Rubinisphaera italica: one gene and its partner. The protein of the gene in region 2 binds, or shares a complex with, the protein of the main gene of each other region. Links are inferred from orthologs where the notes say so. Each region holds a gene or a part of one and is shown on either strand. Other genes may lie near its edges.

Region 1 (3,694 bases), 100 kb from region 2 along the record:
TGGCGTTGCCCGGGGGGAGGAGGCGTGGTGGTTCGATTTTCTGTCCGACGTTTCTTGGGTAGAATCCGGAGCGTTCCAGTGTTTGAGGAGTGGGAGCGATTGCCGGGTCTGACAAATGTCCTGCGGGCTCGATGGTCGCAGCTTTGCTCATGATAGCTTTGGCAGGAGCCGTTTGTTCGACAGCGGGAATCGAACGGGCAATCATCAACCCGCAGCCGAGTCCGAACAGGGTGCCGCCGACCCAGAGGGTGAGGGTGTCTCCATTCGCCATGTTACTTCACTCCTTGAAGTTTGTATTTGTTCGTTTGTTTACTGATTCCTGTCAAAGAATCGGAGAGCTTGTATTTGGTTTTATTTTATCCCAGGTTGGTTTTGCGAAGTTTACGCAATATTGAATTCCAGGTCGATATCGTCAGGCATTGCCTGACCTACAGGTTGTCAGTGTTTTAATACTTGGCGAACGCCGCTTCCATGAGTGAGTGTTGCTCGACCTGATGGCTTTTCTTGCTGCCGGTCGCCGGACTGGCCGAGGCGTGGCGTTCGATGGATCGGAATGGGTATTCGTCAAAGAACGATTGTCCGAAGTGCGCTTTCAGGAAGCGGCTGGCTCCCATGTTTTCCGGCTCTTCCTGCACCCAGCGAACTTCAGTTCCCGCCGGATAACGAGCGAAGACTTCCTGCAGCTTCACGTACGGCAAAGGATAAAGTTCTTCGAGGCGAACGATTGCGACATCGGGCCGTTCCTGCTCTTCGCGGGCTTTGAGCAAATCGTAGTAGATCTTGCCGGAACAGAGCAGAATGCGGGTGACCGATTGAGGATCAGAAATCGTCTTATCGTCAAGGACGGGTTCAAATTGTCCCTGAACGAGTTCGCTGATATCAGACGTACATTTTGGAAGCCGCAGTAAACTTTTAGGAGTCATCATGATCAGAGGCTTTTTCCATTTGCGTAACGCTTGTCTGCGGAGGCAATGGAAGTGCTGGGCCGGTGTTGTCAGATTAACGATCTGAATGTTGTCTTCGGCTGCCAGCATGAGGAAGCGTTCGAGTCGTCCGCTGGAATGCTCCGGTCCCTGACCTTCGAAGCCGTGTGGCAGCATCATAATCAGTCCACTGAGACGCTCCCATTTGTCTTCAGTGCTCGCGATGAACTGATCGATAATAACCTGGGCGGCATTGCAGAAGTCACCAAACTGAGCTTCCCAGATGATCAATCCTTCCGGGCAATCCAGACTGTAACCGTATTCAAATCCGAGGACACCGATTTCCGAAAGCGGACTGTTGTGCAATTCGACCAGTCCATCCACTGCAGCAAGTTGCTTAAGAGGTGAGTAGATCGAACCATCCTGCACATCGTGCAGCACGGCATGACGCTGACTGAACGTTCCGCGTTCAACATCCTGTCCGGTCATACGGAATGGCCGACCTTCAGAGATCGAGGTTCCAAAGGCAAGCAGTTCGGCAGCGGCCCAGTCGAGTTCTTTTTCGCCACGGCCCATTTCCCGACGCTGTTCGAGGAGACGAACCAGCTTTCGGTGCGGGTGAAACCCTTCCGGGTAGTCGGTGAGCACATTCATCACCCGACTGAGTTCATCCATGTGAACATTAGTCTGGATGGTGTCCGCTTCTGAGACCGAGCCACCACGGTAGCCGTACCAGTAACCTCCATAATATTCCAGGCAGCGAATGTAGGAGTCCTGCTTTGCGGCTTTGAGCTCATCTTCAAGCACAAGGCGTCGCTGTTCGACGATTTCCTCGCCTTCCTCACGAGTAATTCCACGCATACGAATCAACTGGTCGAAATAGCTTTCAAACACAGTCGGATGCTTCTTAATGTCGTGGTACATCAATGGCTGAGTGAATTCTGGTTCATCACTTTCATTGTGACCATGTCTGCGGAGGCAGTACATATCGATGACGACATCACGGTGGTACGTTTTGCGGAATTCGAGTGCCAGATTGACCGCCTGTGCGACCGCTTCGGGATCTTCCCCATTGACGTGGAAAATTGGAATCTGCAGCATTTTGGCGATATCGGTCGCGTAGGTACTGGAGCGAGCCTGCTCCTGAGTCGTTGTAAAGCCAATTTGATTATTGACCACAACATGCAATGTTCCGCCAACGGAATAGCCATTCAGTTCACTCATGTTGAGCGTTTCCTGAGTCACACCTTCTCCAATGAATGCGGCATCACCATGAATCAGAACAACGAGGCCCTCCTGGTGTTTGACGTCCCGGAAGCGATCCATTTTGGCACGCATTCGCCCCTGTGCTACAGGGTTAATGAACTCGAGGTGACTCGGGTTGAAGCAGAGCGACAAGTGGACGCTATTCCCTTTTGAGGTCAGCCAGTCACTGGAATAGCCAAGATGATATTTCACATCGCCTCGTCCGATGTGCAATTCAGGGTCGGCATCGACGAATTCGCGAAAAATTTGTCGGTAGCTTTTGTGCAGAATATTGGCGAGCACGTTCAGGCGACCACGATGGGCCATTCCGATCACGATTTCTTTGGTTCCTTCATTGCCCGCTTTTTCGATGGCCATATCGAGCAGCGGAATCAAAGTCTCTGCTCCTTCGAGCGAGAAGCTCTTTTCGCCGATGAACTTCTTCTGCACAAATTGTTCAAACAGCACGGCATTACTGAGTCGTTTGAGGATACGGACCTGCTCGTCGCGAGTCAGTTTGATACGGTTGCCAGTCGTTTCCATGCGAGTCTGCAGCCATTGACGGACGCGCAGGCTGTCGATGTGCATGAATTGCACGCCGATGGAACGGCAGTAGGTCGTTTTGAGCCACTGAACAATCTGGCGAAGAGTTCGCACTTCCGGACCGCCCATCCAGCTTGTGGAAAAGCGACGGTCCATATCTTCTTCGGTGAAACCATAAAACTCAGGCTTGAGTTCTGGTGGATTCCCACGTTTTTTGCCGAGCGGATCGACTTCAGAAAGAATATGTCCTCGCACTCGATAATTGCGGATCAGCTGATCGAGCCGCTCCTGGCGTCCTGCAACTTCCATGCGTTGCGGGCGTCGCAAGCCCCCTTCGGACATAGAGGGAGGATTGAAGATCGAGAACGGCTTCCGCTGAGGACGCAGTGTCTGCCCGGCATCCTGCTTGCTCTCCTCATCGAGTTTCTCGAAATACTCACGCCATTCGGGCGATAGTGTATCTGGAGATTTCTGATACTGCTCGTAGAGAGTTTCGAGATACAGCAGACTCTGGGCATTATCATCCACATGGGAACTGCCGTTGCTGAACTGTAAATCAGAAGTAGACAAAGAGCCGTTGGAAGGGGCTTGATCCCCGGTGTGAGCCGACATTTTTGGCCTGGTGCCCTGTCTGGGCTTAATAGTTGAGTTTCAAATAACGATAACAAACCAGAAATGTTACCTCTTATTGTTCGAAGGTTATTGTCGCAATTTTACGAAATACGACAAGTGCGAACAGCGGCAATTTGAAACACAATTACTGAATACTACTCTTCAGCCTTCTCTGCCCGTTGACGTTTCCGGGCAGCGATGAAGGATCGGACGCACATGATGACAAAACCTGTGCAAATGATTGCCATAATCAGAACCATCATCGCGGCTCGTTGGTTGTACTCCATCCCCTGACTCATCTTGCCGACAGTCATAACCGTTCGTCCCCACGCGGCGAACGCGCCCAGTAATCCAAAGCTCACAGCCGCGTG
Region 2 (8,278 bases):
CACTCAGAATCATCTGGCAATCGAACTCGATCTGGATGACAAAACCAGATTGTCTTCAGACAATGTGATGCAGCAGATTCAAGAAGCGGTCTCGCAAATGAGCCGTCATTATAATGTGCACACCGAACGTATTCTTGTGATGGGCGATCGGCATCGAGGATCCTTAGCAATGAAAACTGTATTGTCGCATCCAGAATCATTCTGGGGATTTATCGCACTCAACCCTGATCAGTCCGAGCAAGACTGTCTCTTAAATCAATTCCGTCACTTGCATCGCTTAAGAGGATTCCTGCATTCAGAAACTGATAATTCCTGGATCCAGAACTACTCTCGGCTGCTTCACGATTCCGGTTTGAATATTCATTTGGATCAAACCACCTCCAAACCAGATTCTCAACAATTCAGTTGTGCTGACGAGCGAGTCTGCAGACTGATCGATCGCTTTATCGTACAGGGGATCTGGGAATCCTATTCTGAATTTAAATAGCTGCCTGATCCCATATTGGTGACTTTTTGTTGAGGAACGCTTCTACTCCAATGGCAACCTGGCCCGAGTGGACGCATTCGAGAAATGCATTGCGTTCGTCTGAGAAGCCGAGAGACGCCTGATGTTCCCGGGCAGCTGTTTTCACGATAACCTTCCGAGCCATCTTCTGGGCGAAAGGACTGCGGGAAAATAGAGTGCTTTTCAGGTTCGATAGCTGTTCCTCGAATTCGTCCGCAGTGCAGACATCGTGCAGCAAGCCTTTTTTGAATGCCGATTTGGCTTTAATCAATTCTCCCGTCAGAATCAGCTGATTGGCCAGAGCCGAGCCGAACTGTTGGGTCATTCTTACAGTGCCTCCCCAGCAGGGGAGTAAGCCGAGAGACGTCTCAGGAAGCCCAATTTTGGCGTCTTCAATGGCAATGCGAAAATCACATGCCAGTGCCAGTTCCCAACCACCGCCGGCGCAGGCACCGTTGATTGCAGCAATCGTGATGTAAGGCAGCTCGGCAATGCGAGTCATCAGCTGTTGACCATCGGTGACGAGGTTTCCTGCAGTGGATTCCGTCAAATCCTGAAACTCATGGATATCCGCACCGGCAATAAACGTACGGCCTGTTCCCTGAAACTGGACGATTCGTAACGCAGGAGTCTTCTCCAGTTGATCCAGAGCAACGTGCAGGTTTTGTCGGGTTTGAGAGGAGAGTGTTTGAATCCCCTTCACACCCGAAAGTGTAATGGTAGCGACTTGCTTTTCAATCTGCAGATCGACTTGAGTAACTGGACTATCGCTGTTTCTCATTATGACTGACCTGTGTGCGGGTGTCGGTATTCGGGTTTCGGTTGATTGACTCTAGCCACTGGCCACTGGCCAATCAACACTGGCCACTCTCACTCACCTGAGTCGTCTCGATGAGTCTCCCATCACTGATGCGATGGACGTAATCGTCTGGCTGCATGTAGGATTCATCGTGCGTAACGACAATGACGGTCGATTGATTCTGACCAGCCAGCAAGCGGAGATAATTGAAGACTTCGCGTCCGGTTTGACTGTCAAGTTCGCCTGTTGGTTCATCGGCTAAAATCAGTTGAGGCTTCTTCAATAAGGCTCGTGCAATGGCGACCCGTTGCTGTTCGCCGCCGGAAAGGTGATTCGGTTTATGAGTCAGACGATGTCCCATTCCTACAAGTTTCAGCAGTTCTTCAGCTTCTTTGCGTTTCGTCGAAGTTAATCCCTGCGGCATAAACGGGACCAGAACATTGTCGAGGGCTGATAAATTGGACATCAGATTGAAACTCTGAAAGACAAATCCGACCTGATTGGCTCGGAAATGATTCGCTTCGGTTTCACTCCAGGTCGATATTTTCCGACCGTCAATTTCAATCTGTCCGGATGTCGGCTGATCGAGTGCGCCGATCAGATACAGCAGAGAGCTTTTTCCGCTGCCGGAGGGGCCGACGACGAAATTGAAAGTGCCCGACGGAAATTCGCAACTCAATCCCCTTAACACAGGAACGGTTGTTTCACCTCGGCGGAAGGATTTTTGAACGTCTTTGATGGTAACTTGCATGGTGGAAATCGTATCAAGTCGCAGACACAGAGGGAATCAATCGTTGTGATCGTCAGAACCATTACGCCTTCCGGACAAATTGATTCCCCTCTTCACCTTCGACGATGCGTTCGGGGGGCTATCGATTACTCTAATAAGCCGAAACGTATATAACATGGATTTGATGATAGAAGTTAGTAAGACGAGGGTGTCGAGGGCGCTCTCGAAGAGAAGCCCCCGAGAGAGGACAGTTGAACTCTCGGGGGCTTCCGGTAAAGCGGAGCGTCCCCGCCACCCTAAATTAATTCAACCTGAAAGTTGACTGCTCCGACGATCCTGACTTAAAACTTTTCTGATTTTATTTCGCTCATGAGTAATTCCAAAGAAATCATAAAAAAATCGATTCCGCTCACCACCCGCCTCACCCGTGGCTTTGGCCCCGGTTGTCTGGCGGGAATTCGCTTTGGCGACTGGTGCAAGCTGATGGCTGCCAACTCGTTTCATGTCGACTTTCCCTACTGGGGAAAAGCCTGTCATATTACGATCAGCAGTTTATGTACATCGCCATTTGCCTGGGCGGAAAATCTGGTTTACGGATCTTCAATCAAAAAGACGAAAGTCGAAACACCGATTTTCATTCTCGGAAGCTGGCGGAGCGGGACGACTCACCTGCACAATTTAATGTGCCAGGATGAACGCTATGCGGCTCCTGATCTCTTTCAGACGATGTATCCGTCCAGTTATCGTCTGGCCCGCTGGTGGTGGGAGCCAATACTCTCGGCCGTCACGCCGCGAAAACGCTTCATGGATAACGTCAAAATGTCTCTGCGGGAACCTGCAGAGGACGAAATGGCTTTGGGAATTCTGGCGAGAGCCTCCAATTCGCTCAGTTGGGTCTTCCCGGACAATGCTGCTCGATACGATGAACATCTCTCCTTTGAAAATGCCGATGAGAAGGATCGCGATCGATTCAAACAGTCACTTCAGTTCTTTGTCGCGAAGGTTCAGCAGACATTCAACAGGCCACTGATCCTCAAATCTCCTAATCACACCGCTCGCATCAAGCTGATCCTGGAGTTATTCCCGGATGCGAAGTTCCTGCACATCCGTCGGCATCCTTACGATGTTTTCCGTTCCTTCCAGCACATGGCCAGCCAAGTGATTCCCGTTTGGGGATTGCAGGAATTTGAGATGAATCATCTGGAGGAAATGGTGATTGAGACCTATCGCAAATTGTATCAGGCGTATTTCGATCAGAAATCTCTCATACCCGCTGGACAGTTCCATGAAGTCGCTTATGAAGAGTTGACGGTGAACCCGATTCAGGAACTCGAACAGACTTATCAGACATTACAGCTGCCTAGCTTTGAATTAGCTCGTCCCAAAGTGGAAGCATATCTGGAGAAGACGGGCGATTATCGCAAAAACAAACACGTCGAGATTCCTGCCTCGACCCGCAAACGTATCCGAGAAGAATGGCAATTCTGTTTCGATGCCTGGGGCTATGAGCAGGATTTGTCGGAACTGAATTGATTACCCAATTAGCCTGACCTAAAACTGATTCAAAACAATTCTGCCGTTTATCGCAGATGATGTGCACAAATCGTCTCCAAATTCCCTATGTGGAACTCGTTGCTGATATTTATTGGTTCGTTTTTGAAATTTGAGTTTCGCGATTGTTGACGGAATTTTCTGTTCGCTTATTCTCACAATATCAGGCGGCGGTCGATGGTGAGCCGTTTGCGCCGAGATCCTAAATCTTATGCTCGTCTCAGCTCCTGCTTTTGACGAGGCATTACGCTCGAAAGAGCTTCGTGGAGTCATCCATGGCGATGGAGATAGTTGTTCCTGCGGTTGGAGAGTCGATTTCTGAGGTCCAGATTGGAGAATGGTATATCTCTGAAGGGCAATGGGTCGCTCTCGATACCGATATTGTTGGTCTGGAAACGGATAAAGCCACATTTGATGTCCCGGCTCCCGCTGGGGGTAAGATTAGCCGAATTGTCAAAAAAGCTGGCGAAATGGCGGCCATTGGCGATGTCATCGGCTACTTTGAGGAGGCTCCCGAACCAGCAGGTGGCAGTGGAGCGGGGGAATCGAAACCAAAATCACAGGGTGAGCCGAAATCGAGTCCAGCATCTGGCTCTTCCGATAATGGCGGCCAGAGTCATCAGGGTTCTGAAAAAGTAATGCCAGCCGCTTCCCGTGAACTGGCTCAGCGAGGGATGCAAGCTCATCAGGCCAAGGCGACCGGACCCGGCGGTCGATTGCTCAAAGAAGATGTCATCGCTTCTGCTTCGACCTCTGCCAAGGGACGGGAATTATCCACCACATCGGAATCGGCTGGGGCCGGGCCTTTGCGAACAGAAGAGATCGTGCCTTTGAGTCCGATCCGCAAACGAATTGCCGAACGTCTCGTCTCAGCTCAACATGAAGCTGCGTTGCTCACGACATTCAACGAAATCGATATGTCGAACGTAATGGATCTGAGAAACCAATATAAGGATTCGTTCCTTAACAAATATGGTATCAAGCTCGGGTTCATGTCCTTCTTCGTCAAAGCGGTTCTCGATGGGATGAATCAGGTCCCGCAAATCGCCGCTCAGATGCGGGGTAAAGAACTCGTTTATCGAAATTATTACGATATCGGTGTCGCAGTGGGCGGCGGAAAAGGTCTTGTCGTTCCTGTGCTACGCAATGTGGAACGGATGAGTTTTGCCGAAATCGAACTGACAATTGCCGACTTTGCCAAAAAGGCCAAAGATAACAAAATCGGTCTGGAACAACTTGAAGGTGGCTGTTTCACAATTACCAACGGCGGAGTCTATGGCTCACTGCTTTCAACACCGATTGTCAATCCTCCTCAAAGCGGAGTTCTCGGCATGCATGGCATTTTCGAACGCCCGATTGCCCTGAACGGACAGGTTGTTATCCGTCCGATGATGTACGTCGCGCTCACGTACGATCATCGGGTTGTCGACGGACGCGAAGCTGTCACCTTCCTGCGACGCGTCAAAGAAGTGATTGAAGATCCCACACGTATGCTGATGGAAATCTAACCCATTTTCAAATGGTATCTGCAGTCGCTTGGGCACCAATATTCTACTTGTTCCCAAGGTTCTCCTTCGGAATGAGTCAAACGAGCGTAACCAAATAATTTGAAGACTGACTACGAATCGATTCGAGCCTCTTATGAGTACTAATTTTGATCTCATCGTCATCGGGGCTGGTCCCGGTGGTTATGTCGCAGCTATCCGAGCGGCTCAACTCGGCATGAATGTCGCCTGTATCGAAAAAGAACCGGCTCTGGGGGGAACCTGCCTGCGTGTCGGTTGTATTCCCAGTAAAGCACTGTTGGAGTCCAGCGAACTCTACGAAGAGGCTAATCATTCCCTGTCCAAACGGGGAATTGAAATCGGAGACTTGAAGCTTGATCTCTCCAAAATGCTCGGTCAGAAGGACGAAACCGTCAGCACACTCACCCAAGGTGTAGCGGGATTGTTCAAGAAGAATAAGATCACTCGCTATCAGGGACATGCCCGCTTCGATGGCCCCGGCAAATTGACCGTTACTTCTTCTGAGGAAGAAGTTTCACTCTCTTCACCACAAATTCTGATTGCAACCGGCAGCGTCGCTGCGACTTTGCCGGGAGTCGAACTGGATGGCGACCGGGTAGTGACCAGCACCGAAGCGTTGACCTTTGAAAAAGTGCCCGAACATCTGGTCGTGATTGGGGGCGGAGCGATTGGCTTGGAACTGGGGACCGTCTGGCGACGACTTGGTTCCAAAGTGACCGTCCTCGAATACCTGGATCGCCTTCTCCCCGGCATGGATGGCGAACTCGCGAAACTGGCCCTCAAAATTTACAAATCGCAGGGACTGGAATTTCAACTCGGTGCCAAAGTCACCGGAGTTTCCCACAACAAGAAAACCTGTGATGTTGAAATCGAAGGGGCGGATACGATCCGCTGCAATCGTGTTCTCGTTGCGGTTGGCCGGAAACCGAATACGGAAAATCTGGGACTGGAAACCCTTGGAATTGAAACCGACAAACGCGGTTTCATCGCAGTCGATGAACATTACCAGACCAAAGCGGAAGGGGTTTACGCAGTTGGCGATGTGATCGGCGGTGCGATGCTGGCTCACAAAGCCGAAGAAGAGGGGATTGCCTGCGTTGAATATCTGGCAACCGGCTACGGACATGTCAATTACGATGCCATCCCCGCGATTGTCTACACCAGTCCGGAAGTTGCTTCCGTCGGTAAAACCGAAGAGCAACTCAAGGAACAAAAAGTCGAGTACCGCTCTGGCACATTCCCCTTCGCCGCCAATGGTCGTGCCCGTGCGATTGGCCACACAGCCGGGATGGTCAAAATACTGGCCGATGCCCAAACGGATCGCATTCTCGGAGCTCACATCATTGGCCCGCATGCTGGTGACTTGATTGCCGAGGTAGCCGTCGCAATAGAATTCCACGCCAGCAGCGAAGACCTCGCCCGCTGCTGCCACGCTCATCCGACCTTAGCCGAAGCCGTCAAAGAAGCGGCTATGGCTGTGGATAAACGAACGATTCATATTTGATGCATCGTACTTCAAATAGCGTTTGCTAACCATTAATTCTGCTTGCCTTTCTGCTGCTTTGTCTTTCGTTTCGCCTTGAAATCTGTTGGCTTTTCGGCATCGACTGATTCCAGAAAGGATAGCAGCGTCGCTTGCATTTCTTCTGCTTTTGCGGCATTGGTTTCTGAAAGATCGCGATCGGATTCGATTGGATTGCGACTCAGGTCATAGAGTTCGTGACTGCGAACTGAGCCATCAGGTTTCCAGAAGAGCATCAGTTTGTAATCGCCTTGACGAAGAGCAGAGAAACTTCGATTGGGACGATGGAAATAAACAGCGTTGTTTTTTCGATTTGCCAGTGGCAGGTCGGGCTTTTTAAACAATGGACAGAGACTGGTTCCATCAACGTCCTGAGTAAGATTGTTGTTTGCATTTTCGCCACCAGCCAACTGGTAGAATGTCGGCAGAAAATCGTAACCAACGACCGGGATGTGGCATATTGTATCAGCCGGGATTTCAGGTCCTGCTGCTAAGAACGGGACGCGAATGCCTCCTTCATAAAGACTGTGCTTGGCTCCGGTGAGAGGATGATTGGTTTCCAGTCGCGATTGATCACCCCCGGGAACGGTGCCTCGGCCTCCGTTATCGGCTGTGAAAAAGACGTAGGTGTTGTCGTCGATTTTTAATTCCTCGATCGTATCCAGCAGCCGCCCGACACCGTTGTCGAGGTCTTCCATCATTGCCGCCCAGGCTGGTGGATAACCACGATCAGGTGTTCCCTTTTTCTCATACTTCTCAAGCATCTCCTGAGTGCAGACCACAGAAAGGTGTTGTGCGTAATAGCTGATCTGCACATAGAAGGGATGCTCTGTTGAGTTTTGGGTTTGCATGAAATCGATCGCTCGATCGGTGACCGTGCGCGTTCGTTTGGGGTCTTTGTTGTCGATAAAATGAGGTGGGCCATCGTTGTGTCCTCCTTTGACTCCGAGCGAATTCGGCATTCCTCCAGTGACATTGCCGGTCATGCCATCGCTCACATCGTAGCCGCATTCTTCAGGGGTGGAGATCATCTGCTCGCCCCATTTTCCGAAGTGTGCACATCGGTATTCCGGGTTTGCCATTTTAAGGGCTTTGGGGATCGTCATGTGATTGGCGGGAACCCAGTCACTTTTAAATTCACTGCCACATCGAGCCGTCGCCGAACCACAGAGGATGCTGCGGCGTGTTGGGGTACAAAGGGGAGCCGGGGAATATCCACTGGTAAATTGCATTCCCGATTTCGCCAGGCGAACCATATTGGGAGTTTCCAGATAATCAGAAACCGCCTCCGGCACACGCGGATCCGCCAACTGCGACATCTGACTCCAGCCCTGATCGTCTGTCAAAATCAAAATGATATTGGGAGATTTTTCGGCTGCTATTGATTGCAGAACGGAGAATTGCACAAGCAGTAATATGCAGAGCATCCAGGATCGTTTCATAAGGGAATACTTTCGAGAAAGATTCAAAAGAAATGAATAGATTCGGACTTAATACTAAGTGGGACAAATAAGACGCATCCACGAACTCAGACACTTGGCATTGCTCAGGTACGATGTTACTTAATTGAAATTACTGGTTCAAATGGCGATGATTCCCCAACTTTGACAGTAAATTCTTCTTCAGTTTCCAGTGTTTCCGGAAT

Evidence for each region.
Region 1: odhB (region 2) and Pan54_RS24995 share a complex: the UniProt entries of both Bacillus subtilis proteins name them as parts of the 2-oxoglutarate dehydrogenase (OGDH) complex. The link is inferred for Rubinisphaera italica from one-to-one orthologs.

The regions. Positions count from the first base shown.
Region 1 is NZ_SJPG01000001.1:6,520,151-6,523,844, forward strand. The notes cover bases 247-3,694. They hold Pan54_RS24995 (2-oxoglutarate dehydrogenase E1 component), read right to left. Parts: upstream 3,324-3,694; coding sequence 447-3,323; downstream 247-446. Other genes in these bases: Pan54_RS24990 (hypothetical protein), read right to left, coding at 247-271; Pan54_RS25000 (hypothetical protein), read right to left, coding at 3,479-3,694. In the rest of the region: more of Pan54_RS24990, read right to left, coding at 1-246. UniProt on the Bacillus subtilis protein: E1 component of the 2-oxoglutarate dehydrogenase (OGDH) complex which catalyzes the decarboxylation of 2-oxoglutarate, the first step in the conversion of 2-oxoglutarate to succinyl-CoA and CO(2).
Region 2 is NZ_SJPG01000001.1:6,621,198-6,629,475, reverse strand. Bases 3,046-5,976 are described here. They hold odhB (2-oxoglutarate dehydrogenase complex dihydrolipoyllysine-residue succinyltransferase), read left to right. Parts: upstream 3,046-3,860; coding sequence 3,861-5,093; downstream 5,094-5,976. Other genes in these bases: lpdA (dihydrolipoyl dehydrogenase), read left to right, coding at 5,227-5,976; Pan54_RS25365 (sulfotransferase family protein), read left to right, coding at 3,046-3,567. Outside these bases: Pan54_RS25380 (hypothetical protein), read left to right, coding at 1-487; Pan54_RS25375 (enoyl-CoA hydratase/isomerase family protein), read right to left, coding at 480-1,286; Pan54_RS25370 (ABC transporter ATP-binding protein), read right to left, coding at 1,360-2,055; more of Pan54_RS25365, read left to right, coding at 2,404-3,045; more of lpdA, read left to right, coding at 5,977-6,615; Pan54_RS25350 (sulfatase), read right to left, coding at 6,648-8,075; Pan54_RS25345 (hypothetical protein), read right to left, coding at 8,192-8,278. UniProt on the Bacillus subtilis protein: E2 component of the 2-oxoglutarate dehydrogenase (OGDH) complex which catalyzes the second step in the conversion of 2-oxoglutarate to succinyl-CoA and CO(2).